Regions from separate parts of the Bradyrhizobium zhanjiangense genome, predicted to be linked through region 2. Evidence: predicted binding sites of a transcription regulator. Region 2 holds the regulator's gene; each other region holds the start of a gene.
What was found. The regulator PhoB, encoded in region 2, activates phosphate uptake and scavenging genes when phosphate is short. The targets are predictions, from matches to a motif close to TGTCATNNANCTGTCAT.
Positions count from the first base shown of each region.

Region 1: the regulator PhoB is predicted to act here: its motif matches at 5,537-5,553, upstream of XH85_RS31030 (Orn/Lys/Arg family decarboxylase).
Region 3: the regulator PhoB is predicted to act here: its motif matches at 2,618-2,634, upstream of XH85_RS41235 (YdcH family protein).

Region 1 is NZ_CP022221.1:6,441,935-6,452,063, forward strand. It holds gene ald (alanine dehydrogenase) at 1-808, opposite strand, end outside; gene XH85_RS31010 (Lrp/AsnC family transcriptional regulator) at 953-1,432, shown strand; gene XH85_RS31015 ((2Fe-2S)-binding protein) at 1,575-2,066, shown strand; gene XH85_RS31020 (FAD binding domain-containing protein) at 2,063-3,079, shown strand; gene XH85_RS31025 (xanthine dehydrogenase family protein molybdopterin-binding subunit) at 3,087-5,291, shown strand; gene XH85_RS31030 (Orn/Lys/Arg family decarboxylase) at 5,598-7,955, shown strand; gene XH85_RS31035 (GNAT family N-acetyltransferase) at 7,962-8,540, shown strand; gene XH85_RS45450 (hypothetical protein) at 8,545-8,757, opposite strand; gene XH85_RS31045 (hydroxyacid dehydrogenase) at 8,932-9,981, opposite strand.
Region 2 is NZ_CP022221.1:9,153,951-9,164,079, reverse strand. It holds gene XH85_RS43805 (putative bifunctional lysylphosphatidylglycerol flippase/synthetase) at 378-1,433, shown strand; gene XH85_RS43800 (ATP-binding protein) at 1,467-2,765, shown strand; gene pstS (phosphate ABC transporter substrate-binding protein PstS) at 2,910-3,923, shown strand; gene pstC (phosphate ABC transporter permease subunit PstC) at 4,095-5,084, shown strand; gene pstA (phosphate ABC transporter permease PstA) at 5,086-5,931, shown strand; gene pstB (phosphate ABC transporter ATP-binding protein PstB) at 5,928-6,746, shown strand; gene phoU (phosphate signaling complex protein PhoU) at 6,758-7,474, shown strand; gene phoB (phosphate regulon transcriptional regulator PhoB) at 7,489-8,196, shown strand; partial or broken gene XH85_RS43765 (IS630 family transposase) at 8,229-9,174, opposite strand; gene XH85_RS43760 (GcrA family cell cycle regulator) at 9,504-10,016, opposite strand.
Region 3 is NZ_CP022221.1:8,618,784-8,628,912, reverse strand. It holds gene XH85_RS41265 (5-(carboxyamino)imidazole ribonucleotide synthase) at 1-206, opposite strand, end outside; gene purE (5-(carboxyamino)imidazole ribonucleotide mutase) at 203-691, opposite strand; gene XH85_RS41255 (GGDEF domain-containing protein) at 833-1,540, shown strand; gene XH85_RS41250 (hypothetical protein) at 1,543-1,794, opposite strand; gene XH85_RS41245 (hypothetical protein) at 1,816-2,034, opposite strand; gene XH85_RS41240 (YdcH family protein) at 2,186-2,392, opposite strand; gene XH85_RS41235 (YdcH family protein) at 2,721-2,900, shown strand; gene XH85_RS41230 (NAD(P)/FAD-dependent oxidoreductase) at 3,005-4,108, opposite strand; gene XH85_RS41225 (sensor domain-containing protein) at 4,311-6,998, shown strand; gene XH85_RS41220 (glycerol-3-phosphate dehydrogenase) at 7,035-8,513, shown strand; gene XH85_RS41215 (ABC transporter ATP-binding protein) at 8,566-9,738, shown strand; gene XH85_RS41210 (ABC transporter permease) at 9,735-10,129, shown strand, end outside.

The DNA.
Region 1 (10,129 bases), 2.7 Mb from region 2:
CGATCGCGACGTCGACCAGCACCGCGCCCGGCCGCATCGATGTCAGCATCGCGCGCGTGACAAGCTTCGGTGCGCTGGCGCCCGGCACCAGCACCGCGCCGATCACGACGTCGGCAGCGAACACCTCCTCCTCGACCGACTCGATGGTGGAGAAGCGGGTGCGCACGCGGCCGATAAAGAGATCATCCAGCTGACGCAACCGCGGAATCGAGCGATCGATCACCGTGACTTCGGCGCCAAGCCCTGCGGCCATCCGTGCCGCCTGCGTTCCCACCACGCCGCCGCCGAGCACGACGACCCGCGCCGGCTGCACGCCCGGCACGCCGCCGAGCAGCAGCCCGCGGCCGCCGGCCGACCGCCTGAGCGCGGCGCCGGCGGCCTCGATGGCGAGGCGGCCGGCGACTTCGCTCATCGGCGCGAGCAGCGGGAGGTGACCGTTCGCGTCCGTGACGGTCTCATAGGCGATTGCAGTGCAGCCGGAGGCAAGCAAGCCCTTGGCCTGCTCCGGGTCCGGCGCAAGATGGAGATAAGTGAACAGGATCTGGCCTTCGCGGAGCTGGGCCCATTCGCTTTTCTGCGGCTCCTTCACCTTCACGATCATGTCGGATTTGGCGAAGATTTCGCGGGCGCTTTCGGCGATTGCGGCCCCTGCCCGCCGATACACGTCGTCGGAGGCGCCGATGCCGCTGCCAGCGCCGGTCTCGACCGTCACCTGGTGGCCGGCCGCGACATACTCACGGACCGCGCCTGGGGTGAGCCCGACGCGATATTCCTGCACCTTGATCTCCTTGGGAACACCGACGCGCATCTTTGAACCCCTCCTCCAAAGCATTGATTCCGTTCATCATCGTAGCGATGGCGGCGGTTTGGTTTCGTGCAAATATCCGCTAGGTTCGCGCCTGGCGCGCCGGTTTCGGGCGCGGAAATGTCCTTTCACGCTGGAAACAAAACCTTGGCCCTCGACCGGAAAGACCTCGCCATCCTCGCGGAACTCACAACCAATGCGCGGGCCAGCCACACCGAGCTTGCCAACAAGATCGGCTTGTCGAGCACAGCGATGGCGCGGCGGCAGAAGGCGCTGGAGGACGATGGCTACATCCAGGCCTATCAAGCCACGCTCGATCTGGCGCAGTTTGGCCTCACGACAACAGTGCTGGTCCGGATCGCGCTGGAGAGCCAGAGCGACGACGCGCTGAAGGCGTTCGAGGCGGAGGTGGTGAAGTGCCCCTCCGTCGTGCGCTGCTTCCTGATGTCGGGCACAGACGACTACATCCTGATCGTGCTGGCCCGCGACATCCAGGATTTCGAGCGCATCCACCGTACCGAGCTGTCGCGCCTGCCGCGCGTCGCACGGGTGCAATCAAGCTTCGCGCTGCGCGAGATCGTCAACCGCGCCGTGCCGACCGTGGTGTTCGGCGAGGCGAAGCGCTGACCGCTGCGCCGCGGGCGCACCCAATTCCCGTCAAGGAACCAAGCGGCCGCTTGTCCGTTGCACGCCATTGGCCAGCGGAAGCGACGTGCCCCCGCGTCAGCACGGCTGACGTCTCGGCTCGATCGCCTGCAGGGAGCAGGACATGGGCGATGTCACGCATGAAATTCCCGAACGCACTCCGATTCATCTCATCGTCAATGGTGTAAGTCGCACCCTCGATCTTCTGCCCTGGACCACGCTGCTGGACGCTTTGCGTGATCATCTTGCGCTCACGGGTACGAAGAAAGGCTGCGATCACGGCCAATGCGGCGCCTGCACCGTGCTCGTCGACGGTCGGCGCGTTAATTCGTGCCTGACGCTCGCCATCATGAAGGATGGCGCCGAGATCACCACGATCGAAGGCTTGGCCAAGAATGGCGCGCTGCATCCCCTGCAACAGGCCTTCATAGATCACGACGCATTCCAATGCGGCTATTGCACGCCAGGACAGATCTGCTCGGCAGCCGGCCTCATGGCCGAAGGCCACGCCAGGGACGCCGACGAGATCCGTGAACTGATGAGCGGAAATCTCTGCCGCTGCGGCGCCTATCCCAACATCGTGGCTGCGATCGAGCAGGCAATGGGCCGATCATGAACAACTTCCAGTATTCCCGCGCAACCGATGTCGCCGACGCCATTCGCCTGCTGGCCGCCGATCCGAGCGCGAAGCTGATTGCCGGCGGCACCAACCTGATCGACCTGATGAAGCAGAATGTCGAGCGGCCCTCCCGGCTGATCGACATTTCCCGCCTGCCGCTCCGCGACATCGAGGAAACGCCCGACGGTGGGCTGCGCATCGGCGCATTGGTGCCGAATTCGGATCTCGCCTACCATCCGTTGATCGAGCAACGCTATCCCCTGCTCGCCAGCGCCATCCTGGCCGGCGCCTCCGCGCAATTGCGCAACATGGCCTCGGTCGGCGGCAATCTGATGCAGCGAACGCGCTGCGCCTACTTCTATGACATGGCGACGCCTTGCAACAAGCGAAGCCCCGGCTCCGGCTGCTCGGCACTCGATGGCCTCAACCGCAACCACGCAATCCTCGGCATCAGCACGTCCTGCATCGCGACCAATCCATCCGACATGAGCGTGGCGCTGGCCGCGCTCGGCGCGCTCGTGCACATCGCAGGCCCCACCGGTCAGCGCACCATCGCGCTGACGGATTTCCATCGGCTTCCGGACGACAAGCCTCATGTCGATACCAATCTCGGCAGCGGCGAGATCATCACCGCAATCGAGCTGCCGCCGCGCGGCTTTGCCCAGAACTACAGCTATCTGAAGATCCGCGACCGGCTGTCCTACGCCTTTGCGTTGGTCTCGGTCGCGGCCGCGCTCGAACTGGAAGGAAACGCAATCAGCGAAGCGCGCCTGGCGCTCGGCGGCGTGGCCCACAAGCCCTGGCGAAGCCTCGAGGCCGAAGCGGCTCTGCGCGGCCAGGCGGCAACGCCGGACCATTTTGGGCACGCCGCAGATCTGTTGCTGCAGGGAGCAACCGCTCGCTCACATAACGGCTTCAAGATCGAGCTCGCGCGCCGAGCCGTCGTGCGTACGCTGATGCAGGCCGCAAGCGCCACACCGCAATCACAAGCTCACAAGAAGATCGCGTGAGGGCCCGATGAACGCCTATGTCGGAACACCAACCTCCCGCGTCGATGGCCGGGCCAAGGTCACCGGCGCCGCCAAATATGCCGGCGAATTCGCAGCAGACCATCTCCTGCATGGCTTCGTCGTCGAGGCCACCATTCCGCGCGGGCGCATCGCTCGGCTTGACCCCAGCGCGGCGCTGAAGGTGAAGGGCGTGGTCGACGTGCTCACCCATGCTCATCGCCCGCCCCTCGCCGACAAGGACGAAGCCTGGAAGGACGAGGTGGCACCGGAGAAGGGCTCGCCCTTCCGGCCGCTCTATGACGACAGGATCAAGTTCAACGGCCAGCCGATCGCGCTGGTCGTGGCGGAGGATTGGGAAACCGCCAAATTCGCCGCAACCCGCGTTCGCGTTGAATACAAGCAGGAGGCGTTTGCGACCGATCTCGAATCCGAACGCGGCAAGGCTGCCAAAGTGGATCAGCCGCACAAGCCACGCGGTGACGCGGCAGCAGCGCTGACGCGGGCGGCCGTCCATCACGAGGCGGACTATGTCATTCCGAGCGAGCATCACAACCCAATGGAGCTGTATGCGACGACGGCCATCTGGGACGGCAACGGCAGGCTTACAGTTTATGACAAGACCCAAGGCGTCCAGAACGTCCAGAAGTTTCTCTGCAGCGTTTTCGGAAAGAAGCCGGACGACATCCGCGTGCTCTCGCCCTATGTCGGCGGTGCCTTCGGCTCCGGTCTGCGGCCGCAATACCAGGTGGTCTTGGCAACGCTTGGCGCGCTTGCACTGAAACGATCTGTCCGTGTCGTCCTGACACGGCAGCAGATGTACGGCTTGGGCTACCGTCCCATGACCATCGAGCACGTTGCGCTCGGCGCAAAGCCTGACGGCACGCTCGATGCCGTCACCCACGAAGCCATTGCCGTCACCTCGCGGTTTGAGGATTTCTCGCGCAACGATACCGGCTGGGGGGAGCAGCTCTACAAGAGCCACAACAGCCGCCTCTCCCATAAGCTCGTCAACCTCGACGTCGCCACCCCCTGCGACATGCGCGCGCCGGGCGCGGCATCAGGCGTCTGCGCGCTCGAATGCGCCATGGACGAATTGGCCGTCGCGCTCAAGCTCGACCCGATCGAGCTGCGGCTGAAGTGCTACTCGGATCTCGACCAGAGCGGGGATCTGCCCTACACCAGCAAGCAGTTGCGCGCATGCTACGCCAGGGGTGCAGAAGCCTTCGGCTGGGCCCGGCGCAATCCCGCGCCGCGCTCCATGCGCGACGGCAACGACCTTGTCGGCTGGGGCATGGCGACAGGCGTCTGGGAGGCGCTGCAGATGCCGGTCGCCGTCCGCATCGTTCTGACGTCGAACGGCCATGCCGAGGTCTCCTGTGCCGCATCTGATATCGGCACCGGCACCTACACCATCGTGTCGCAAGTAGCGGCCGATGCGCTCGGCCTGCCGATCGAGAACATCAGCGTCAAGCTCGCGGACTCGACCCTGCCGCAGGCGCCGGTGGAAGGCGGCTCGTGGATGGCCGCCTCGAGCGCGCACGCCGTGTTAGGAGCGGCCGAGGAGATTCGCCGGGAGCTCGCGCGTCACGCCAAGGCGATGCCTGCCTCGCCACTCGGCGGCGTCGATGCGCCGGACCTCATTCTCGTCGACGGAACTATCGCCAAGGCCGGCGACAGGAGCCGCGCCATCTCGATCGCTGATGCAATGCACCATGGCAAGCTCGAGCGGATCGAGAAGCAGAAGCTCAACGAGTTCGCCGAGGACAAGTCGCATGCCCGCAACACGCATTCGGCGGTTTTCGCCGAGGTGAAGATCGACGAGCAGCTCGGCGTCATCCGCGTCGCGCGGGTCGTGAGCGCGGTCGCCGCCGGGCGCATCCTGAACACCAAGACGGGCCGCAGCCAGATCATGGGCGGCGTGGTCTGGGGAATCGGAATGGCGCTGCACGAGGAGACGGTGATGGATCACCGCTTCGGCCGCATCATGAACGCGAATATCGCCGAGTACCACATTCCCGTGAATGCCGACATTCACGACATCGACGTCATTTTCGTCGACGAGCCCGACGACCGGATCAACAGGCTCGGCGTCAAGGGCCTCGGCGAGATCGGCATCGTCGGCGTGCCTGCGGCGATTGCGAACGCCGTCTATCATGCCACCGGCAAGCGCATCCGGCGCTTCCCGATCACGCTGGACAAGCTGATCGACTGAGCGGGCGCGTCGTCGTGCTGTTTGCGACGAGTATCTCCACACGAGCCCGAATAGATGATCGTCACCCTGAGGTGCCGATATGCGGTGCGGACGCACCGCATATCGGCCTCGAAGGGCGACAACAGCCCAGCCGCTGCATCCCGGCCGTTCATCCTTCGAGGCTTCCCGATGGGACGCTCCGCGCCCCATCACTCGCGCCTCAGGATGACGGATCGAGTTTAGGCGCCGCAGGCCGGTCTCGCTCCTGTCATCCAGCTGTCATCGAATGTGCCGAGAGCTGTATCTCTCGCACATTCGGGACCCGACATGGACTATTTCAAGCGCTTCAACTTCCTGTTCGCCGCACCTGTATTCGACGCCGACGATCTCGAAGGCGTCCGTTTCAATCAGATCATAGAGGAGATCCAGCGCTCCGGCTTCGAGGTGGTCCGAGCCCGCAAGCTGGAGGATGCCGAGATGGCGGTGCAGACCGATGCCGCGATCGGCTGCATGGTGGTGGACTGGGGCAAGAAGGGCCTCGAGGGCAGGACCTCGGCGCTGATCAATCTGATGCGGCGCCGGGGCCTCGATTTCCCCATCATCCTCTTGATCCGTCGCAAGCGGTTCGAGGATTTGCCGGTCGAAGTGCTCGATTTCATCGACGGTTATGTCTTCCTGTCGGAGGAGACGCCGACCTTCATCGCCAAGAACCTGATCAGCCGGCTGAAGCAATATGCCGAGACGCTGAAGACGCCGTTCTTCGGTGCGCTGGTCGACTATGCCGAGGAAGGCAACCAGCTCTGGACCTGTCCGGGGCACAATGGCGGTGTGTTCTACAACCGCAGCCCGATCGGGCGCGTCTTCGTCGAGCATCTCGGCGAGTCCGTGTTCCGCGACGACCTCGACAATTCCGTGCTCGATCTCGGCGACCTCCTCACCCATGAAGGGCCCGCGCTGAAGGCGCAGAAGGAAGCCGCCCAGATCTTCGGCGCGGAGAAGACTTATTTCGTGCTCAACGGCACCTCGACCTCGAACAAGGTCGCGCTCGGCGCGCTCGTCACTGACGGCGACCTCGTGCTGTTCGATCGCAACAACCACAAGGCCGCCCATCACGGCGCACTGATGATCAATGGCGGTGTCCCGGTCTACGTGCCGACCATCCGCAACGCCTGGGGCCTGATCGGACCGATGCGCTGGGACATGCTCGATGAGAAGGCCTTGCGCGAGACGATCCGCAATCACCCGCTGGTCACCGACAAGGACGCCTGGCGCAAGGAGCGGCCGTTCCGCGTCGCCGTGGTCGAGCAGTGCACCTATGACGGCTCGATCCACAGCGCCGACATGATCCTGAAACGGATCGGCCATCTCTGCGAGTACATCCTGTTCGACGAGGCCTGGGCCGGCTTCATGAAATTCCACCCGCTCTATGCAGGCCGCTTCGCCATGGGCCTGGCCAACCTTCCGCCCGAGGCGCCCGGCATCATCGCGACGCAGTCGACCCACAAGCAGCTCGCAAGCTTTTCGCAGGCATCCCAAATCCACATCAAGGACCGCCATATCCGCGGCCAGAAGCGGCGCGTCGAGCACCGCCGCTTCAACGAGAGCTTCATGCAGCACGCGTCCACGTCACCGTTCTATCCGCTGTTCGCCTCGCTCGACGTCGGCGCACAGATGATGAAGGGCCGCTCCGGCGAAGTGCTGTGGGACGACACGATCCGCCTCGGCATCGAGCTGCGCAAGAAGATCCGCGCGATGCGCCGGGAGTTCGAGGAGAAGGAGCAGAATCCGGACCGACGCTGGTTCTTCGAGCCGTTCGTCCCGGATCGCGTCGCCATTCCCGATGTCAGCCGCCCTGGCGCTGCGCACAACGTCGCGTGGGAAACGCTCTCGACCGACGAGCTCGCCACCAATCCCGCGCTGTGGCAGCTCTCCCCCGACAGCACCTGGCATGGTTTCCCCGGCCTCACCGAAGGCTTTGCCATGACCGACCCGAACAAGCTGACGCTGCTGACGCCTGGTTTCGACCGCAGCACCGGCGCCTATGCCGAGCACGGCATCCCCGCACCGGTCGTCGCGCAATATCTGCGCGAGAACCGCATCGTCCCCGAGAAGAACGACCTCAACTCCCTGCTCTTCCTGCTCACGCCCGGCGTCGAGGCCAGCAAGGCCGGCACGTTGATCTCCGGCCTCGTCGCGTTCAAGAAGCTGCACGACGACAACGCGCTTCTGGCCGACGTCATCCCCGAGTTCAACCAGCGGCGGCAGGCGCGCTATGCCGGCGTGCGACTGCGCGACCTCTGTGGCGAGATGCACCGCTTCTTCCGCGCCGCCGATGTCAGCGCGCTCCAGGCGCGGCAGTTCATGCCCGAGCACATGCCTGAGATAGCGATGCCGCCCCGCGAAGCCGCGCGCTATCTGTTCCGCAACGACGTCGATTATCTGCCGATCGAAGCGATCGCGGGCCGCATCGCCACCACGCCCTTCGTGGTCTATCCGCCCGGCATCGCCACCATCGTTCCGGGCGAAAGGCTTACGGAACGAGCCAAGCCCATGATCGACTATCTCAGGATGTTCGAGACCTGCTTCAACACGTTCCCAGGATTCGATGTCGAAATCCAAGGCGTCTACAAGGAGATCGATGCGAACGGCCGCATCGGGCTCTATACTTATGTCGTTGCCGAGTAGGTGCCGATGAACGAAACAGCGATCGCGCACACAGGTGACGAACAGGTCCGGATCCGCGCCTCACGCGAAAGCGATGTCGAGGCGATGCTGGCGATCTACCGCGATCACGTCCGCAATGGCGTGCCGCGCGATGTCGAGGGAACCGGCGCGCCCGAGCCGGACGATCTGCGCGACCGACGCAAGAACCTGAAGCAGACCCGCCTGCCGCATCTGGTCGCGACCTCTCGCGGCGAAGTGGTCGGCTATGCCTATGCCGTGCTGTTCCGCAAACGGCCGGCCTATCGCTACACCGCCAAGCATTCCATCTACGTCCACCACAGGCATCTCGCCCGCGGGATCGGACGGCTGCTGCTCCAGGAACTGATCGATGCCTGTGCGGCGGCCGGATTCCGCCAGATGATCGGCTATATCGATGCCGACAACGCGCCCTCGCTGGCGCTGCACGAGAAGTTCGGCTTCGCGCGCGCCGGCCTGCTCTGCGGCGTCGCCTATCGCCACGGCCGCTGGTCCGATACCGTGATGGTGCAGCGGTCGCTCGGCGCAGGCACGACAGCACCTCCGCCCATCACGGCGCCCGGCCGGTAGGCTTTCACGACGGAAAATCGGCCGGTCTGACCTGGATGCGGTCGGCATGCAGGGACCAATGATGCAAGGCTTGATCCTTGCAGAACTTCGCCTTGGCCCGCTCCTTGGCCTCGTCCTCGTCAGCGGCGTCGATCTCGAGCGTCCCCTGGCAGACCTCGATCTGCCGGCCGTACTGACCGAGCACGTCCTTCATGAACCTGACGACATAAGTTGACATGGGACCTCCTGGTGCCCCCGGTCAGCCCCGGCGGCACTCTAATCCCATTTAGGCCGGACAGGGAAAGGAGATTTTGACGCGGATCAAGGTCGGGACGCTGTTTTCTTCGCTCCGTCATTCCGGGGCGGCTCGCAGGGCCGAGCCCGGAATGACGAGGAAGAGAGGGTAGCTGTCCTATCCCGGCGTCACGCCGAACGCCTGCTTGAAGCGCTCCGCATAGTGCGGCCAGACCTCGGGATTGATGATGCGCGGCGGGCGCTTGCCGTCCAGGACATCCAGCACCTGCTCGGCGGCGATGCGGCCCATGTTCTGGCGCGCCTCGATCGTCACGCCGGCGGTATGGGGGCTCGCCAGCACGTTGTCGAGCTGGAGCAGCGGATGCTCCGGCGGCGGCGGTTCCTTGGACCAGACGTCGAGACCAGCGCCGGCGATGCGCTTGTCGCGCAACGCCTGGAGCAGCGCGTCCTCGTCGTGGATGAAGCCGCGCGCCGTGGTGATGAAATAGGCATGCGGCTGCATCAGCGCGAATTCACGCACGCTGATCATGTTGCGGCTGCCCTTGTTGAGCGGACAGGAGATCGAGACGAAATCGGCGCGGCGCAGGAGCTCGTCGAGTTCGACCTTCTCCCCGCCCCGCTCGGCCATCACCTCGGCCGACAGATAGGGATCATAGGCCAGCACTTTCATGCCGAGCAGGCCCTTGCACAGCGCGGCGATGCGGCGGCCGACATTGCCGAGCCCGATGATGCCGACGGTCTTGTGCTCGACCTCGTTGCCCACGAGCTCGTTGCGGTTGACGTCGCGCTCGCGGCGCAGCCTGCGGTCCGACTGGATGATGCGCTTGGACAGCGTCAACATCATCGCCAGCGCATGCTCGGCGACCGAATGGGCGTTGCCGCCGGACTGATTGACGACCACGACGCCGGCGGCTGTGCAGGCCTCGACGTCGACCGGGTCGAAGCCGGCGCCGTTGCTGGAGACGAGCAGCAAATTCGGCGCGCACTTCAGGAAAGCGGCATCGACATGGAAATGCGGGGCGAGCTCGTCGCGGGCGGCGCCGACCTGGTAGACATGGGTAGCGCCGAGGAGCGGCGCATAGACCTCTTCGGAGCTGCCGTTCTCGATGCGATCGAGCCGGACGTCGGACCGCGCCTTGAGGATGTCGATATAGATCGGATTGGCCAAATAATTGGAGTAGACGACACGCTTGCTGTTGACCGACATCAGGACCCTTCCGGCTCTCCGGGATCAGCAAGGCCAGCGCGGCGCGCGCCCCCTCCGTGCTTCCTCCCACTTTTTCGTTGCCGCACTTATGACATGGCGGTGCCGGCCACGGCAGGCCGTCTGGCGCAGATCACGGTGCCGGCTTGGA
Region 2 (10,129 bases):
CCGTGCACCCTCACTCCTAGGGATGGGTGGCCGGCGCGCCCCATAGATTGACGTCGGCTTAAGCCGCGACGGAACATTGTGCGGTTGAAATCATCAAAACTTCATGGCGTCTGCGCAGGATTGCCAAGGAGATTCGCGTCAAGCCTTGCCGCCGAAAGCGCCAAACCGTGCATCAGGAGCCCGCAACCCTGCGTAAAATATTGAAGGCACGTGTTTTTGTTCGAATTGGCGAATTCCACTTCGCCCGAAAACGCGCTAGTGGAAGGGCAGGGGGCATGCGCGATGCCGAAGCCGGCGGCGAGGGGTCGTTGAGTGCCGGTGCGTCGTCCGCCTGTCTGCCGGCCAACCTGGCCGCTGAAGCGTTGTTCGAGGTCTAGATGCTGGAAGCCATACGCAGGGCGACGACGTTTCTGCGCCAGAAGCAAATCCTGCATAAGCTTGGAGTTGTGATCAGCGTCGCGGTCATCGGCATCGCTTGCTATGTGCTCTACCACATGCTCCGCGGCATCGATCGCAACGAGGTTCTGGAGGCGATCAAGAGCACCGAGCCGAGCCAGATTGCGATGGCGGCGCTTTTTGTGGCTGCGGGCTATTTCACCCTGACCTTCTACGACCTGTTCGCCACGCGCGCGATCGGGCATTCCCACGTGCCCTACCGGATCAACGCGCTCGCCGCCTTCACCAGCTATTCAATCGGCCACAATGTCGGCGCCAGCGTCTTCACCGGCGGCGCGGTGCGCTACCGCATCTATTCGGCCTATGGGCTGAACGCGATCGACGTCGCAAAAATCTGTTTTCTCGCCGGCCTGACCTTCTGGCTCGGCAATGCCGCCGTGCTCGGCCTCGGCATCTCCTACCATCCGGAGGCCGCCGCCGCGATTGACCAGCTGCCGCCCTGGCTGAACCGGGCGCTGGCGATGATGATCATCGTGGGGCTGGTCGCCTATGTGGTGTGGGTCTGGACCCAGCCGCGGGTGGTCGGCCGCGGGCCCTGGACCGTGGTGCTGCCGGGCGGCCCGCTGACGCTGCTCCAGATCGCGATCGGCATCGTCGATCTCGGTTTCTGTGCGCTCGCGATGTACGTGCTGGTCCCGGACGAGCCCAATCTCGGCTTCGTCGTGGTCGCGGTGATTTTCGTCTCGGCGACACTGCTCGGCTTTGCCAGCCATTCGCCGGGAGGCCTTGGCGTGTTCGACGCCGCCATGCTGGTCGGCCTCTGGCAGATGGACCGCGAGGAGCTCTTGGGCGGGATGCTGCTGTTCCGCGTCCTCTATTATCTGTCCCCCTTCGTTCTATCTGTAATCTTGCTGACGTTTCGCGAAGTTATCATCGGCGCACGTTCGAAGCGCTTGCAGCAGGCGGCGCTCAAGCTCGATCCCGGCCCCGCGCGTGAGGCCGCTTATGTGAGAGAGCGCAGCGACAGCGGCGCCTGAGCGGCGCAAGCCTTTAAGGAGAAGCCCTCCCCGATGGCGATCGACGCCCCATCTTCTCCCAACACCCAGCCCTGGTCCGATCGGCTGCGGCACTCGACCATCATCCTGATCGCGGCGGCGCTGGCGCTGTCAGTGGTGGTCTCGCTCGGCGAATTGTCGGCGCTGCACGCCGCGATCGTGTTCCTCTGCATCGCAGCCGCGGCGCTGATCCCTTGGCGCCTGCACGATCCCACAGCCTCGCGCGACGACGTCAGGCGCATCAACCCGGTCGAGAGCGCAGCGGTGGCCGCCGTCGTCGCCGGCATGCCGGATCCTGCGGTGCTGCTCGACCGCGCCGGCCGCGTCATCCATCTCAATGCCGCCGCCGCCCAGCTTGCGCCGGCGCTGCGCAGGAACGAGCTCGCCCAATTCGCGCTGCGCTCGCCGGAGATCATCACGGCGTTGCGCGAGGCGATCGCGACCACCGAGCCGCGCCGCGCGACCTATCTCGACCATGTACCGGTCGATCGCTGGATGGAGCTCATGATCACGCCGGTGCCGGTGCCGACCACCTTCGGCGGCGCCGACAAATGCATGCTGATGACCTTCCACGACCAGACGCCGCTGCGGCGGGTCGAGGAGATGCGGGCCGACTTCGTCGCCAATGCCAGCCACGAGCTGCGCACCCCGCTCGCCGCGCTGTCGGGCTTCATCGACACGCTCCAGGGCCAGGCCAAGGACGATCCAAAGGCGCGCGAGCGTTTCCTCGGCATCATGCACAATCAGGCCACCCGCATGGCGCGCCTGATCGACGATCTGCTGTCGCTGTCGCGGGTCGAGCTGTCGGCCCATGTCCGCCCCGACACGCTGGTCGACCTCTTGCCTATCATCCTCCAGGTCGCCGACGGGCTCGAGCCGCTGGCGCGGGAACGCCAGGTCGATGTCGAGACCCATCTGCCGGAAGCCCCCGTGATGATCGCGGGCGACCGCGAGGAGCTGCTTCGCCTGTTCGAGAACCTGATCGAGAACGCGCTCAAATACGGCGCCTCGGGCGGACGCGTCATCGTGTCGCTGACGTCAAGCGCGGCCACTGATGGATCTCAGGAAATCCGGGCCATGGTCCGGGATTTCGGTCCGGGCATCGCACCGGAGCACCTGCCCCGGCTGACCGAGCGCTTCTACCGGGTCGACGTCGGCGACAGCCGCTCGCAGGGTGGAACCGGGCTCGGATTATCGCTGGTGAAACATATTCTTAACCGTCATCGCGGCCGGCTCCTGATCGAAAGCGTACCCAAACAGGGCGCCACTTTTACCGCTTGTTTTCCCCAGGCCAGGCCTCCGGCATCGACGTGAAAATCAAGCGATTCCAAGCGCTTGAGGGTGTCATCCAGCTGTCACGAAACCTTCGTAAAAGCACAGCCGACCGCTCCTAAAGGGGCGGCGCGGGGAGCGCGATCGGGCGCGGATGGCGCTTCGCTCCCCTGTATGGAGACCAGCATGAATTTCCTCAAAACTATCGTCGCTGCCGGCTTGGTCGCCGCATCGACGACGGCGGCGTTTGCAGCCGACATCACGGGTGCCGGTGCGACATTCCCGTTCCCGATCTATTCGAAGTGGGCTGACGCCTACAAGAAGGAAACCGGCAACGGTCTGAACTACCAGTCGATCGGCTCGGGCGGCGGCATCAAGCAGATCCAGGCCAAGACCGTGACCTTCGGCGCCAGCGACGCGCCGCTCAAGGCCGAGCAGCTCGAGAAGGACGGCCTCGTCCAGTGGCCGATGGTGATGGGCGCCATCGTCCCCGTCGTCAACCTCGAGGGCGTGAAGCCCGGCGAACTGGTGTTCGATGGCGAGACGCTGGCCAACATCTATCTCGGCAAGATCACCAAGTGGGACGACGCCGCGATCAAGAAGCTCAATCCGAACGTGAAGCTGCCCGCGGAGGCGATCACCGTGGTCCGCCGTTCGGACGGTTCGGGCACCACCTTCAACTTCACCAACTACCTCTCCAAGGCCAGCGCGGACTGGAAGAGCAAGGTCGGTGAGGGCACCGCGGTCGAGTGGCCGGTCGGCGTCGGCGCCAAGGGCAACGAAGGCGTGTCGGGCAACATCAGCCAGACCAAGAACTCGATCGGCTATGTCGAGTACGCCTATGCCAAGCAGAACAAGCTGACCTACACCGGTCTCGTCAACAAGGCCGGCAAGCCGGTGCAGCCGACCGTCGAGGCCTTCCAGGCCGCCGCCTCCAACGCCGATTGGGCCAAGGCTCCCGGCTATTACGTTATCCTGACCGACCAGCCCGGCGACAAGTCCTGGCCGATCACGGCGGCGACCTTCATCCTGATGCACAAGTCTGCGACGGACAAGGCTGCCTCCCAGGAAGCCATCAAGTTCTTCCGCTGGGCGTTCAAGAACGGCGGCAAGGCGGCTGAAGAGCTCGACTACATCCCGATGCCGGACAGCGTCGTCCAGCTGATCGAGAAGACCTGGGCTGCCGAGATCAAGAGCTGAAGCGAATGGCCCGGACGCGCTGCAGCGTGAAACGCTGCTGCGCAGCGCCGGGACCGACAAGAACCGGGCCCCGGATCAGCGTCGCGCCGCTTCGCTGCTCGCGCCGCATCCGGGGCACAAGTCCGGCAACAAGCATATATAGAACGGGTACAGGGGATCGGCGTGGCAGAGATGGCTGTTCAGAGCGATGTAATCGACGACGCCGGACCGTACGACCGCGCCAAGGCCTTGAGCGCGTTCAAGCTCGGCGACGTCACCTTCTACTGGATCACGCGGCTTTCCGCGATCTCGGTGCTGCTGATCCTCGGCGGCATCATCATTTCGCTGATCGTCGGCGCCTTCCCGGCGATCAAGGAATACGGCCTGTCGTTCCTGTGGACGCAGCGCTGGGCGCCCTCGGCCGATCCGCCCGTGCTCGGCGCGCTCGGGCCGATGTACGGCACGCTCGTCACCTCCTTCATCGCGATGCTGATCGCCATTCCGGTCGGTCTCGGCATTGCGATCTTCCTCACCGAGCTCTGCCCGCAATGGCTGCGCCGCCCGATCGGCATGGCGATCGAGCTGCTCGCCGGCATTCCCTCGATCATCTACGGCATGTGGGGCTTCTTCGTGCTGGGCCCGTTCCTGGCCAACACCTTCCAGCCCTTCATGATCAGGGTCTTCGACGGCGTTCCGGTGCTGGGGGCGATCTTCGCAGGTCCCCCGTCCTATCTCAGCCTGTTCAACGCTGCGCTGATCCTCGCCATCATGGTGCTGCCCTTCATCACCTCGATCTCGGTCGACGTGTTCAAGACGGTGCCGCCGGTGCTGAAAGAGGCCGCCTACGGCGTCGGCTGCACCACTTGGGAAGTCGTCCGCAGCGTGGTGATCCCCTACACCCGGGTCGGCATCATCGGCGGCGTCATGCTGGCGCTAGGCCGTGCGCTCGGCGAGACCATGGCGGTGACTTTCATCATCGGCAACTCGTTCCGGATCTCCTCGTCGATCTTCGCGCCGGGCACCACGATCTCGGCGGCGATCGCCTCCGAGTTCGCCGAGAGTGACGGCCTGCACCAGTCCGGCCTGATCCTGCTCGGCCTGCTCCTGTTCGTGCTGACCTTCTTCGTGCTCGCGGCCGCGCGGCTGATGCTGCTGCGCCTGGAACAGAAGGCGGGGAAGTGACATGAACCCGATTTACGCACGCCGCCGCCGCACCGACGTCGTCATCCGCGGGCTCTGCATCGCCGCCGCCGTCTTCGGCGTCACCTGGCTCGCACTGATCCTGATCACGCTGCTCTACAACGGCCTTAGCGGCCTGAACCTCCAGGTCTTCACTGAGAACACGCCGCCGCCCGGCGCGTCCGAAGGCGGCCTGCTCAACGCCATCGTCGGCTCGCTGATCATGACCGTGCTCGGCGTCGGCATCGGCGCGCCGCTCGGCCTGTTCGCCGGCACCTATCTCGCCGAATACGGCCGCAACGACAAGCTGACTTCGGTGATCCGCTTCATCAACGACATCCTGTTGTCGGCGCCCTCGATCATCATCGGCCTGTTCATCTACGGCGCCGTTGTGGTGCCGATGCGCGGCTTCTCGGCGATCGCCGGTAGCCTCGCGCTCGCCGTGATCGTCATCCCGGTGGTGCTGCGCACCACCGAGGACATGCTGCTTCTGGTGCCGAACGCGCTGCGCGAGGCGGCCTCCGCGCTCGGCCTGCCGCGCTCACTGGTGATCAAGCGCATCGCCTACCGCGCCGCGCGCTCCGGCCTCATCACCGGCGTGCTGCTCGCCACCGCCCGCGTCGCGGGCGAGACCGCGCCGCTGCTGTTCACCGCGCTGTCGAACCAGTTCTTCAGCCTCGGCCTGAACAAGACGATGGCCAACCTGCCCGTGACCATCAACAATTTCGTGCAGAGCCCCTACGCCTATTGGAAGCAGCTCGCCTGGAGCGGCGCACTGCTGATCACGCTCACCGTGCTTGCCCTGAACATTGGCGCCCGCATCCTCGGCGCCGAGAGGACCGCAAAATGACCGACCTGTCCGTATCCGTGAGTTCCAACGGTCACCTGGCCTCGCATCCGCTGCCGGAAGCGCCCGCCAAGGTGATGGTGCGCAACCTCAACTTCTATTACGGCGAGCATCACGCGCTGAAGAACATCAACCTGACGCTCGGCACCAACCGCGTCACGGCCTTCATCGGCCCGTCGGGCTGCGGCAAGTCGACCCTGCTGCGCATCTTCAACCGGATGTACGACCTCTATCCGGGCCAGCGCGTGACCGGTCAGCTGATGCTCGACCAGACCAACATCCTCGATCCCAAGCTCGACCTCAATCTGCTGCGCGCCCGCGTCGGCATGGTGTTCCAGAAGCCGACACCGTTCCCGATGACGATCTACGAGAACATCGCCTTCGGCATCCGCCTCTACGAGAAGATCTCGAAGTCCGAGATGGACGACCGGGTCGAGAAGGCGCTGCGCGGCGGCGCGCTGTGGAACGAGGTCAAGGACAAGCTCAACGCCTCGGGCCTGTCGCTCTCCGGCGGCCAGCAGCAGCGCCTCTGCATCGCCCGCACGGTCGCGGTGCGGCCTGAAGTGATCTTGTTCGACGAGCCCTGCTCGGCGCTCGATCCGATCTCGACCGCCAAGGTCGAGGAGCTGATCCAGGAACTGTCCGAGAACTACACGATCGCGATCGTCACCCACAACATGCAGCAGGCGGCGCGCGTCTCCGACAAGACCGCCTTCATGTATCTCGGCGAACTGATCGAGTTCGACGACACCAGCAAGATCTTCACGTCGCCGAGCGACCGGCGTACGCAGGATTACATCACCGGCCGGTTCGGCTGAGGAGACGGGAAATGGGTACTGAACATACCGCAAAGGCCTTCGACACCGACCTCCAGGAGCTCACCCGCCTGGTCGCCGAGATGGGCGGCATCGCCGAGCGCATGATCGTCGATTCCGTCGACGCGCTGATCCGCCGCGACGTCGCGCTCGGCCAGCGCGTCGTCACCACCGACGCCGAGCTCGACGCGCTGCAGAAACGCATCGAGGAGCGCGCCGTGCTCACCATCGCCCGCCGCCAGCCGATGGCGGTGGATCTGCGCGAGATCGTCGGCGCCATGCGCGTCGCCACCGATCTCGAGCGCATCGGCGACCTCGCCAAGAACATGGGCAAGCGCGTTGCGGCGCTGGAGACGGACTTCCATCCGCTAAAACTGTTCCGCGGCCTGGAGCACATGACCGACCTCGTGCAGCAGCAGGTCAAGTCGGTGCTGGACGCCTATGCCGCGCATGATCTGCCGGCGGCAATGGCGGTGTGGAAGGGCGACGAGGAAGTCGACGCCATCTGCACCTCGCTGTTCCGCGAGCTCCTCACCTACATGATGGAGGATCCGCGCAACATCTCGTTCTGCATCCATCTGATGTTCTGCGCCAAGAACATCGAGCGGATCGGTGACCACGCCACCAACATCGCCGAAACAGTGTTCTACATGATCGAGGGTCAGGCGATCACCGACAAGCGGCCGAAGGGCGACATGACGACCTTCGCCACGACGGTACCGAATACCTAGGGAGCGACGACAACATGGGCGCACGCATCATGGTGGTTGAGGACGAGGAAGCTCTCACCGAGCTTCTCCGTTACAACCTCGAAGGCGACGGCTATGACGTGGAGACGGTGATGCGCGGCGACGACGCCGACACCCGCCTCAAGGAACACATCCCCGATCTGATCGTGCTCGACTGGATGCTGCCGGGACTATCAGGCATCGAGCTGTGCCGGCGGCTGCGCACCCGTCCCGAGACCAAGCAACTCCCGATCATCATGCTCACCGCGCGCGGCGAGGAGAGCGAGCGGGTGCGGGGTCTTGCGACCGGCGCCGACGACTACATCGTCAAGCCGTTCTCGGTGCCGGAGCTGCTCGCGCGCGTGAAGGGGCTCTTGCGACGGGCAAGCCCGGAGCGGCTCGCCACCGTGCTCGCCTATGGCGACATCGAGCTCGATCGCGACAAGCGCCGCGTGGCGCGCTCTGGCCGGCCGATCGATCTCGGCCCGACCGAATATCGCCTGCTGGAGTTCTTCCTGGAGCATCCCGGCCGCGTGTTCTCGCGCGAGCAGCTGCTCGACAGCGTCTGGGGCCGCGACATCTATATCGACGAGCGCACCGTCGACGTCCATATCGGCCGCCTGCGCAAGCTGCTCAATCTCGGCCGCGAGCAGGACCCGATCCGCACCGTCCGCGGCGCCGGCTATGCGCTGGATGATCGGTTTGCAAAGGCGGAGCAGACGTAAGTTAGGCGGTGTTGCTTTAGAGCATCCGCCGATCATGTTGCAGCGTATCCTGCGGCGATGAAGTAGTTGCGGCATTCCATTGATGTGAAGCGATCAATGATGCGACCAATCGCGCTCCAGAGGCCGTCGACGGTTCGTTCTGCGGCCTGACGCAAGAGTGCCTTGAGCTTGGCGAAGGCATTCTCGATCGGATTGAAGTCGGGGCTGTAGGGAGGCAGGTAGAGCAGGCTTGCACCCGCAGCTTCGATCATCTGGCGGATCCTTGGTCCCTTGTGGCTGGACAGGTTGTCCATGACGACGATGGCGCCTGGCGGAAGGTCGGGGATGAGAACCTTCTCGACATAGACTTCGAAGGCGTCGCGATTGATCGGTCCGTCGAGGACCCAGGGGGCGATGATGCCGCTGGAGGTGATTCCGGCCACGAAGGTCGTGGTCTTCCAATGGCCGTGGGGATCCCGACCTTCAGCCGCTCTCCACGCGGACAGCGGCCGTAGCGGCGGGCCATATTGGTCGAAGCCCAGGTCTCATCGATGAAGACGAGGCGCTTGGGATCAAGCGCAGGCTGGCCCTCGAGCCAATCCTGGCGCCGCTTTACGACGTCCGGCCGGTCCTGCTCGCTGGCGTGTGCGGTCTTTTTTTGCGCGTGATGCCGTGCCGCATCAGGAAGCGACGGAGTGTGCCTTCGCCGAACACCAGCCCCTTTTGGGCCAGGCTCCGGCGCAGCTCCTCGATCGAGACATCCGGCGTCGCCTTCAGCATCGCAAGGATCGTCTCCTTGTGCGCCTCGATGCGGCCGGACCTGCGGTCTCCACCGAGCGCCTTCGGGCGTGCATCACCCTGCTGGCGCTCGCGCATTCCCCACCGGCTCACGCTTGCCGCGCTCACCCCAAACCGTTCACCTGCCTCGCGGTGCGATGCCCCCGCCTTCACCGCGGCCAGAACCCTAACTCGAAGATCCAGCGAAAGAGCCTTCGACATGCCCGCCGGCCTCCAGCCCCGGCAGGCAGTTTGAATCACCTCACAGCTGATTTGGGAATCCCTTTCGATTCATTCAGCTCGGCGGATGCTCTAGCAGGCGGCTGCCACACTCTCACTGTCGTCCCGGACAAGCGTAAGCGCAGATCCGGGACCCATAGCCACAGGGAGTGATTGTTGCGCTAAAAAGGTAACTCCGAGTCCCCGTAGCCACAGCTTGCGGTGGCTGTGGGTCCCGGATCTACGCGCGCTTGAGGCGCGCTTGTCCGGGACGACATCGGATTTGTAGAGCCGCGATCGCACGACGGCTCATTTCTGGTCTCAGAACAAACTCACCGCGTGCTCGGCTTGGCCGGCGCCCGCCGCCGATCCGCGGCCGGCTGATACGCCACGCGCGAGTGCTGGGCACAGTAGGGCAGGCCGGACAGCGCCCTGCCGCCGCAGAAGAAGAAATCCGGGCTCGATGGATCGCCGACCGGCCAGTGGCAGGTTGCCTCGTTCAATTCCAGCAGCGACAGCCGCTGGCTCATTGGCACCACGTTGTCGTAGGTGACCGGTTCGGCCTCCACCTCGACCTCGAAGGCCTGCGCCAGCGCGGTGTTGCCGCGCGAGATCGGCCGGGTCACCCGCATCATGTGCTGTGCTGGGCGCGCCTTGCGCGGCCGCGGCGCGGCCGAAGATGGGCTCTTGGCGCGGCCCGACAGGCCGAGCCTGTGCACTTTGCCGATCACGGCATTGCGGGTCACATTGCCGAGCTCGGCCGCGATCTGGCTGGCCGAAAGTCCGGCCTCCCAGAGCTTTTTCAGCTGCTCGACGCGATCGTCGGACCAGGTCAAAACCGTCATTGCACCCTTTCCCTCGCTGCGCGCCACCATCCTGGGGCCTCACAGCGAATGCCTAAGCCTTGAAAAACCCGTGCCGCCAGAATCCCTTAAGGCTCGCCGGGCGCGCTACTGAC
Region 3 (10,129 bases), 540 kb from region 2:
AGCTCGAGCGCCTCGACATCGGCATATTCGGCGCAGGTCGCATTTAGGACCACGTCGAAGGCCGGCGAATCCGGATCGGGCGAGAACATCTGGCAGCGCAGCCCGAGCCGCGCCGCAGCCATGGCCAGCATCCGGCCCAGTTGTCCGCCGCCGAGAATTCCGATGGTGTCACCGGGCTTCAGCTTCACCTGCCTGGCGTCGGTCACGCCTTGTCCTCCGGACGCTCGGCAACCGCCTCGGTCTGCGCTTTGCGCCAGGCGGCAAGGCGACCGGATAGGGCGGGGTCGGACAGCGCCAGCACGGAAGCCGCCAGTAGCGCCGCATTGATCGCGCCGGCCTTGCCGATGGCGAGGGTGCCGACCGGGATGCCGGCGGGCATCTGAACGATCGAATACAGCGAATCGAGGCCTTTGAGCGTCTTCGATTCGATGGGGACACCGAACACCGGCAGTTCCGTCAGCGACGCCGCCATGCCCGGCAGGTGCGCGGCGCCGCCGGCGCCGGCAATGATGACCTTGTAACCCGCCGCCTTGGCGCCCCTGGCGAAAGCGAACAGCCGATCGGGGGTGCGGTGTGCCGAAACGATGCGGGTGTCGGCGGCGACGCCGAGCGCGGCAAGCGTATCGGCGGCATGCCGCATCGTGTCCCAGTCCGACTGGCTTCCCATGATGATGGCGATCGGCGCGGTCATGACGTCAAATGTGCCCGGAAAACAGAAAGATAGGCCAGATTAAAGGTTCCGGCCGGCGGCTCGCAAGGCGGTGGCAAGGAGAAGGGAATGCACTATCCTGTCTTGGTGAATCCCCGCAAGCCTTCATTGAGCAGGATGCCCATGAAGAAACCAAAAAGGGCGAGTGCTGCGAAGGCCAAAACGGGCCGAAAGACCAGCGCCAGCCGCTCCAAAGCCGCTGCCAAGCGTCCGGCCAGGCCGGCGCGGCGCGAAACGCCGGCCGATGCCACGGAAACCATCAAGGCGACCATCCGCGGCTTGCGGAGCAAGCTCAAGGCGGCGGAGCGGCGGGTCGCGGAGCTCGAGGCGGCCGCTGACACCGATTTCCTGCTCGAGATTCCGAACCGGCGCGGTTTCGAGCGCGAGCTCAACCGTGCCATTGCCTACATGAAGCGCTACCGCGCCAGCGGTGCGCTGATCGTGCTCGACGTCGATCGGCTGAAGCCGATCAACGATTCCTTCGGACACGCCGCCGGCGACGAGGTGCTGAAGGCGATTGCCGCGACCCTGACGCGGCAGGTCCGCGCCTCGGATGTGGTCGGTCGTCTTGGCGGCGACGAGTTCGCGCTGCTGCTGTGGAATCTCAGCGAGACCGACGCCAAGGCGAAGGCCGCCATCCTCGAGCAGTCGATCGACGAATTGTCTTTCACGTTTCAGGGCCGGCACGTGGCTGCGGGCGCCTCCGCCGGCGTCGCGCTGCTGGGGGCGCAGTCCGACGCAGGCCGCGCCCTCGAGGAAGCCGATGCCGCCATGTATGTGCGCAAGGCGCACCGGCGTCACGAGCCACGGATCAGGCTCGCCAGCAGCTGATCCTACAGCGTGGCGAGATCTTGCGGCACATTGCCGAACTTGCGCAGCAGTGTGGCGTCGCCGAATTCGCCGGTCATGGGATCGCCGCTGCGGCTGAACGCGATCGCGCCGATGTGACCGGCACCGCGCGACAAGATTTCGGCGCGCCGCAACGCGGCCGCCGAACTCTGGCACTCCTCTGCGGCGCCAGCGACGGGCGATCCGTCAGCATCGATCAGGAAGGGCATTGCAACGTAGTAGGTCACATCCGACATGGCGTTGCTCCGATGTTGAACTCAGGCGGCGCTGCTCTTGCTCCGCATCTCGTTGGGCGAGGTCTCCGGAATGCAGCCGGCGGAAATCGCCGCCTGTAATTCCGCCAGCTCGGCTTCCAGATATTCATTAGCCATGATCAGCGCCTTGATGGTGCTGCGCAGATTGCCGTCGCACATCGCGATCGCCTGATCGCAGGCTTGTTCATAGTGGCTGTTGTCGAGAAGGGCGATTGCCGACATCTGCGTTGTCCTTCTGTCTTTCCTTGGCGTTTTCCCTTGGCATCTTCCCTTGGCCTGTCTGGAGCCGGGCGTCGCGAATGTTCCTATTTTGTTCTTTTTGAGTCAAGCGGATTCGGATACGGCGAGCCGCCGCGAACGATCGGCGGAGGGCTCAGGCGATGATGTCGGGCGTAATCTGGTCTTCGATGAACGCGATGCGATCGCGTAACAAGAGCTTACGCTTCTTCAACCGCTGTAACCGCAACAGGTCGGGCGCGGGCGATTGATGCAGTGCATCGATCGCCGCATCGAGATCTCGGTGTTCCTGCTGCAACCGGGTGAGCTCGACTTCGAGCTCACGCTCGTTTTCATTGGTCATGTCTGCGGTGGCCGAAAACCGATAGGCGTGAGATCTGGGCTGTGGATGCCCTGTGGAAATTATCGTCCTTGCGCGGCGTGACCGCAAGCGATCTGCGGCCATTGCCCGCCGATCTCCCGCAACATATTTCTGCGAGTCGCTGCGCCGCCGCGCAGGCGCATTGATATCATGGATTTTTCTCGCGTGGTTCCTTACTCACGCTTCGTTACATATGAATTTTCAAAAATGACGCCGCGACGACGGATACCCATCGACAGAACGAATCGGTGATGTACAGTCTCTCGTCCGGATCGAATCCTGAGGTTCAACCCTACCGAGGAGGTTTCGAATGACAATTCAGGCACATCTTGTTGAATTGGAACGGAAGCACAAACTTCTCGAAAACGAATTGCACGAAGCTCTCGTGCACCTTTCAACAGACGACCTGCAAATTGTTGAGTTGAAGCGCCGGAAGTTGATGGTCAAGGACCAGATCGAGCGTCTGAAGCAAGGCGACACGCTCCACTAGTGACCCCCGTAACAGCGTAGAGTTGATCGTACCCTTTCAAGCGGGGATGAGTGCCTTTGCGCTCACCCCTGCTGCGATGTGCGTCGTGCAAATTTGCGCGGCGCCTAGATGTCTGCGAGTTCGGCGACATGATCGGCGATCGCAAGCGACGACGTCAGTCCCGGCGATTCGATGCCGAACAGGTTGATCAAGCCTGCGACGCCGTGCTCGCGCGGGCCCTGCATCAGAAAATCCTGCGTGGCCACCGCCGGCGGCACGATCTTCGGGCGAATGCCTGAATAGCTCGGCATCAACGCCCCGTCGGGCAGCGTCGGCCAGTATTTGCGGATCGCGGGATAGAAGCGCTCCGCGCGTGACGGATCGACCTCGTAATTGATCGTCTCGATCCACTCGACGTCAGGGCCGAAGCGGGCCTGCCCTGCCATGTCCAGCGTCAGGTGCACCCCTAACCCGCCGGGCTCGGGCACCGGGTAGATCAGGTGCGAGAACGGCGCCCTTGCATTGCAGCTGAAGTAATTTCCCTTGGCAAGATAGGCCGGCGGAATCCGGTCCAGCGGCATGCCGTCGATGTTGCGCGCCACCGTCGTTGCCGAGAGCCCCGCAGCATTGACGAGCAGATCGCATTGCAGCGTCATCGGCGCCTCGCCGCCAGCCTCGATCTCGATGCCGCCGGCGGTTGCCTTGGCACGGACCAGTGGCGTGTGGAACGCGAAGGCGGCGCCAGCCTCCTCGGCTTCGCCGCGCAGCGAGAGCATGTAGGCGTGGCTGTCGATGATGCCGGTCGACGGCGACAGCAGCGCGGCGTCACAGGCGAGCGCCGGCTCCAGCGCGCGTGTGGCCTCGCCCGAAAGCAGCTGCATGTCGATCACGCCGTTGGCCTCGGCATGTGCCTTGATCGATTGCAGCTTCTCCGTCTCTTTCGCGCTGGTCGCGACGATCAGCTTGCCGCAATTTTTGTGCGGGATGCCGCGCTCGGCGCAGTAGCGGTAAAGCGCGTGCTTGCCGCCGACGCACATGCGCGCCATCCAGCTGCCGGCGCGGTAGTAGATGCCGGCATGGATCACCTCGCTGTTGCGTGAGGAGGTGATAGTGCCGATGGCCTCGGCTTCCTCGAGCACGATGACCTCGCGCCCGGCCTGCGCGAGCCGCCGAGCCACCGCGAGCCCGACCACGCCGGCTCCGATGACGACGCAATCGACTTTATCCATGGTCGTGCAGGACGTCCGCTGGAAGCGCCGGTGGCAGCGGCTCTGGAATCGAGGGCGCGCGGCCGTTCTCCGTTAAGGAAGCATTTATCATGTCAGGGCAATTGCCGTATTTCGCGTCAAATTTTTCCGTTGCACGTACAGGCGTTTACCCGATCCAAACCCGTGAAGCCAGACAATCCGACGTTGAAATCGCGGGTGGCTGATGGCTGAGAAGAACTGGCACGTGGGCAGCACGCTTCCGATCGCTGTGCAGGCCGTCCTGTGCCTGGCCGGCGCGGTCGCGCCCGCGCGCGCCTTTGCGCTGTCGGACAGCTTCACCGCTCCAGGTGATCTCGCCAAGCTCGATCCCAGCGTGATCTGGGAAGTCCTGATCGCGGGCATCGTCGTCTGCTCGTTCCTCGCCGCGATCGCGCTGTGGATCCATTCCTCGCTGCGCCGGACCAGGCGCTTGCAGCTGCGGCGCAATGCCTTCGTCTCCTCCGCCATGAACAATCTCAACCAGGGCGTGGTGATGACGGACGCGCAGCGGCGCGTCATCTTCTGCAACGACCGCTATCTCGATATCTATGGCCTGACGCGGTCGGATGTCCGGGCCAACATGAATGGCTACGAACTCCTCGCGCTGCGACGCAAGCGCGGGGTGCTCGGCGGCGCCTCCGACGACGAGTTCTACGAGAAGGCGGCAAGCAGCAACGGTTTGATCACCGAATTGCCGGATGGACGGGCCATCCTGGTGAAATTTCACGTGCTGCCGAACGGCGGCTCGGTGGCGACGCATCTCGACGTCAGCGAACAGCGCAGGCTGTCGCAGCAGCTCGCCTCCACCAAGCAGTTCCTGGAAACGGTGCTGGACAACGTGCCGGCCTGTGTTGCCGCGAAGAACATCGAGGACGGCTGCTACATCTTTGCGAACACCGCCTATGAGCGCTTCTGGGGCTTCTCGCGGGATCACGTCGTCGGCAAGAATGCGCGCGAGCTGTTTGCGCCAGCGTCAGCGGCCAGCATCGAGGCGGCTGACCGGGCGGCGCTCAATTCGCCGGACGGCCAGTTCCGCAACGAATTCGAGGTCGAGCGTGGCGGGGAGCGGCGCATGGTCGCCTCGATCCGGATCGCGGTCCGCAATGACAGCAATCGGCCCGGATTCTTGCTGCTGGTCTTCGAGGACATCACCGACCGCCGCTCACTGTCGCAGGAGCTGGAGAGCACCAAGAAGTTCCTCGAGCTCGTGGTCGACAACATCCCGGTGGCGCTGATCGTCGAGCAGGTCAAGGATGGCCGCTATCTGCTCGCCAACCGCAGCGCCGAGACGATTCTCAACCGCAGGCGCGAGGAAGCCACGGGCCTGACCGCCGCCGATATCTTCAATCCCAAGGAAGCCAAGCTGATCATCGCGCGCGACGAGGCCGCCATCAAGAAGCGCGGGATGATCACCGAGGAGCATCCGATCTCCACCAAGGACGGCCTGCGGCTGTTCCTGACCCGCCGCGCCACCGTGCTGAGCGATGCCGGCGAGCCGCAATATCTGATCAAGACCCACGAGGACGTCACCGATCGCCGGCAGACCGAATCGCGCATGGCGCACATGGCCTATCACGACGGCCTCACCGATCTGCCGAACCGCGCCGCCTTCCTCCAGGCGCTGACCCAGATGATCGAGGCTTGCGAAGGCACCGGTGAGGAATTCGCCGTCCTCTGCGTCGACCTCGACGGCCTCAAGGAGGTCAACGATGTCTTCGGCCATGCGCTCGGTGACAAGCTCCTGATCGAGGTGGCCCAGCGGCTCCAGGATTCGGCGCGCGGCGGCGTGGTGGCGCGCCTGTCCGGCGACGAGTTCGGCCTCATCCTCGATGGCAAGCAGCCAGAGGCCGGTCTGGCGCTGGCGCAGCAAATCGCCGAGGCCGTCGCGAAGGAATTCCAGATCGACGGCCGTCCGGTCCGCGCCGGCATCACCACCGGCATGTCGATCTTCCCGCACAATGGCGCTGATGGCGCCTCGCTGCTTGCCAATGCCGGCGCGGCGCTGTTCCGCGCCAAGCAGAAGTCGCGCGGCACGATCAGCCTCTACCAGCCCGAGATGGACCAGCAGATCCGCGACCGCCGCGTGCTGCACCAGGACCTCTCGATGGCGATCAAGAATGGCGAGCTCTCGCTCGCGTTCCAGCCGCAAGGCGCCGCCGGCCACAGCGTCGCCGATAGCGAGATCATCGGCTTCGAAGCATTGGCGCGCTGGCAGCATCCGGTGCGTGGCCAAGTCTCGCCTGCCGATTTCATCCCGATCGCGGAAGAGAGCGGCCTGATCGTCGAGATGGGCGAGTGGATCCTGCGCGAGGCCTGCCGCGAGGCGGCGTCCTGGCCAAAACCGCTCCAGGTCGCGGTCAATCTGTCGCCGGCGCAGTTCATGCACGGTGACGTGGTCGGCCTCGTCCATTCGATCCTGATCGAGACCGGCCTTGCACCCGGCCGGCTCGAGCTCGAGATCACCGAAGGCGTGCTGATAGAGGATTTCGACCGCGGCCTTGCGCTCTTGCGCCGGCTGAAGTCGCTCGGCGTGCGCATCTCGATGGACGATTTCGGCAGCGGCTACTCCTCGCTGAGCTATCTCCAGGCATTCCCCTTCGACAAGATCAAGATCGACCGCGCCTTCATCATCAATCTCGGCCGCAACCCGCAATCGGCGGCGATCGTGCGCGCCGTGATCGATCTCGGCCACGGCCTCGAAATGTCGATTATCGCCGAGGGCGTCGAGACACTCGACCAGCTCGCCTTCCTTGCCAAAGAGGGCTGCGATGGCGTGCAGGGCTATCTGCTCGGCAAGCCCTTGCCGATCGGGAAATATGCAGGCCTCGTCGGCCGTGCTGAGGTCATGGAGCTTGCGCTCAAGACCGGCTAATGATGATGGGGCGCTTCGCTCCTTCTCGACGGCCTCATGGCGGATTACGACCTTGCGATCATCGGCGGCGGCCTGAACGGTGTCAGCCTCGCGCGCGATGCGGCTGGCCGTGGCCTGCGGGTCATCCTGTTCGAGCAGGGCGATCTCGGCGCCGGCGCGTCATCGGCGACCCCGCGGCTCATTCATGGCGATCTGTCGGTTCTGGAGCGGCGCGGGTTCTGGCGGGTGCGGCGGGCGCTGGCAGAGCGCCGGACCTGGCTCAGGATCGCGCCGCATCTGGTCCGGCCGATGCACTTCGTCATCCCCGCCCATTCCGAGGAACGCCCGCCATGGCTGCTGCGTGCCGGCCTGTTGCTTTATGACAGCCTCTCCAGCCGGAATGGGCTGCCTGTCGCGACGACCCTCGACATCACGCATCATCCGGTCGGCAACGCGCTGAAGCGTCCGTTCGGCACGGCGTTCGAATATTCGGACTGCGTCGTCGATGATTCCCGCTTGGTGGTGCTCACGGCGCTCGATGCCGCCGAACGTGGTGCGGTGATCCGGACCGGGGCGCGCTGTGTCCGCGCCGACCGAACCGACACCTGGCGGCTTGCGGTGGTCGATCGTGGCCACCGCCGCACGATCACGGCACGGGCCCTGGCCAACGCCACCGGCGCCTGGACGCCGATGGTCGCGGAGACGGTGCTGCGGCAGCCGCAGCCCGCCATGGCCGCCACGCAGATGAGCCAGATCATCGTGCCGCGGCTGTTCTATTCCGATAACGTCTACGTTTTCCAGAACAACGATGGACGACTGATCTTTGCCCAGCCCTTCGAGCGCGACTTCACCCTGATCGGCACGGTGACGCATGAGTTCACCGGCGATCCCGCGATCGTGGCGATGCCGGGAGCCGACATCAGCTACCTCTGCGAGGCGGCCAGCCGCTATTTCCGCGAGCACGTGACCCCGATCGACGTGGTCCGGACGGTCTCCGGCGTCAACCTGACGCTGGCGTCGGTGCGGCAGCGCGATGGCACGACCCTGTTCCACGTGCGCCGGCGCGAGGCGCCGCTGATCACCATGTTCGGCGGCGACGTCACGACGTCGCGCCTGCGCGCGGAGCGAGCGATAACGAAGCTGACGCCGTTCTATCCGATGTCGCCGCGCTGGACCGCTGGCGTGGCGCTACCGGGTGGAGATTTTGCCTGGGATCGTTTTGACACCGAGGTCGATCTCGCACGTGACCGCTGGCGCTTTCTTTCGGAGCCGCAGGCCCAACGCCTGGTCGCGGCCTATGGCTCGCGCCTGCCCGCGGTGCTCGGCGAGGCGAAGACCCATGAAGAGCTCGGCCCCGCCTTCGGTCCCGAACTGACCGGCGCCGAAGTACGTTACCTGATGAACAATGAATGGGCGCGCTTCCCCGACGACATCCTGTGGCGCCGCTCCAAGCTCGGCCTGACCATGCCCGCGGCGGACCGCGACGCGCTGGCCGCGTTCATGTCGGATGTGAACGATCCTTTCCGAACCGGTTGAGCTAGGGACGATCGGCCGCTAGCGTGCGGCGGAATCGGGGCTGGCAGGGAACATGACGGACGAGTTGCCCAGAACAGACGCCGCGGCCAATGCGGCCAGCGGAGATCAACATCCGGCGGCCGGGCAGCCGTTGCTGCGCATCGAGGGCGTCGCCAAGACGTTCGGGACGTTCCGTGCCGTGGACGGCGTATCGCTCGACATCAAGGCCGGCGAGTTTTTCGCGCTGCTTGGTCCGAGCGGCTGCGGAAAGACCACGCTTTTGCGCATGCTCGCCGGCTTCGAGGCGCCGGACGAGGGGCGCATCCTGCTCGGGGGTCAGGATATCGCGCAGGCCTTGCCGCACGAGCGTCCGATCAACATGATGTTCCAGAGCTACGCGCTGTTTCCGCACCTGTCGGTGCGCGACAACATCGCTTTCGGCCTGAAGCGTGCCGGCATGGCGCGCGCCGACATCGCCTCGCGCGTGGCGGAGATGGTCGCACTGGTGAAGCTCGAGGGACTTGAGAAGCGCAAGCCCGACCAGCTCTCCGGCGGCCAGCGCCAGCGCGTGGCGCTGGCCCGTGCGCTGGCCCGCCGTCCGCAGCTCCTGTTGCTCGACGAGCCTCTCGCCGCACTCGACAAGAAGCTGCGCGAGAGCACGCAAGCCGAGCTGATGGAGCTGCAGCGCCGGCTCGGCATGACCTTCATCATCGTCACCCACGACCAGGAGGAGGCGATGACGATGGCGAGCCGGATCGGCGTGATGAATGCCGGCAAGCTGGCGCAGGTTGCGAGCCCGCGCGAGCTCTATGAGGCGCCGCGCTCGCGCTGGATCGCGGAGTTCGTCGGCGACGTCAATTTGTTCGAGGGCGAGTTCAAATTGCGCGACGGTCATCGCCTGATCATCGCCACGCGCGAGGCCGGGACCTTGGTTGCGGCCGAGCCGCGCGAACCGGTGAGCGAGGCGAAATTGTCGGTCGCGATCCGGCCCGAGAAGGTCAAGCTCTCGCGCCGCGGCCCGGTGTTTGAGGCCGGTCGTGAAACGGCGATCAACAGTCTGGACGGTGTGATCGCCGACATCTGCTATCTCGGCGGCACCACCACCTATAAGGTGAAGCTCGACGACGGCGGAATGGTGCAAGCTTCAGTCGTCAACAGCGCGCGTCTCGACGTCGACGCCTACAGCGTGAACCAGAATGTCGTCGCCTGGTTCACGCCCGACGACTGCGTGGTGTTGCCGTCGTGAGCGGACGGCGCATCTTCGCGCGGCCGGCGCGTTTTGCTGCCATCGCGCCTTACGTCTGGATGGTGCTGTTCTTCCTGGTGCCGTTCGCCTTCGTGCTGAAGATCAGCCTGTCGCAGACGGCGATTGCGCAGCCGCCTTACGAGCCCGTGTTCGACCTGACGGCGGGATGGGAAGCAGTGAAGACGGCGCTTGCTGCGTTGTCGATCGATAATTTCAGGCTGCTGATCTCCGACGAAATCTATGCATTCGCCTATGTGCGCAGTCTCACCGTCGCCGTCACAGCGACCGTGCTCCTGCTCCTGATCGGCTATCCCATCGCCTATGGCATGGCGCGGCTGCCCAAGCGCTGGCAGGCGGTGGCGATGGTGCTGGTGATCGTGCCGTTCTGGAC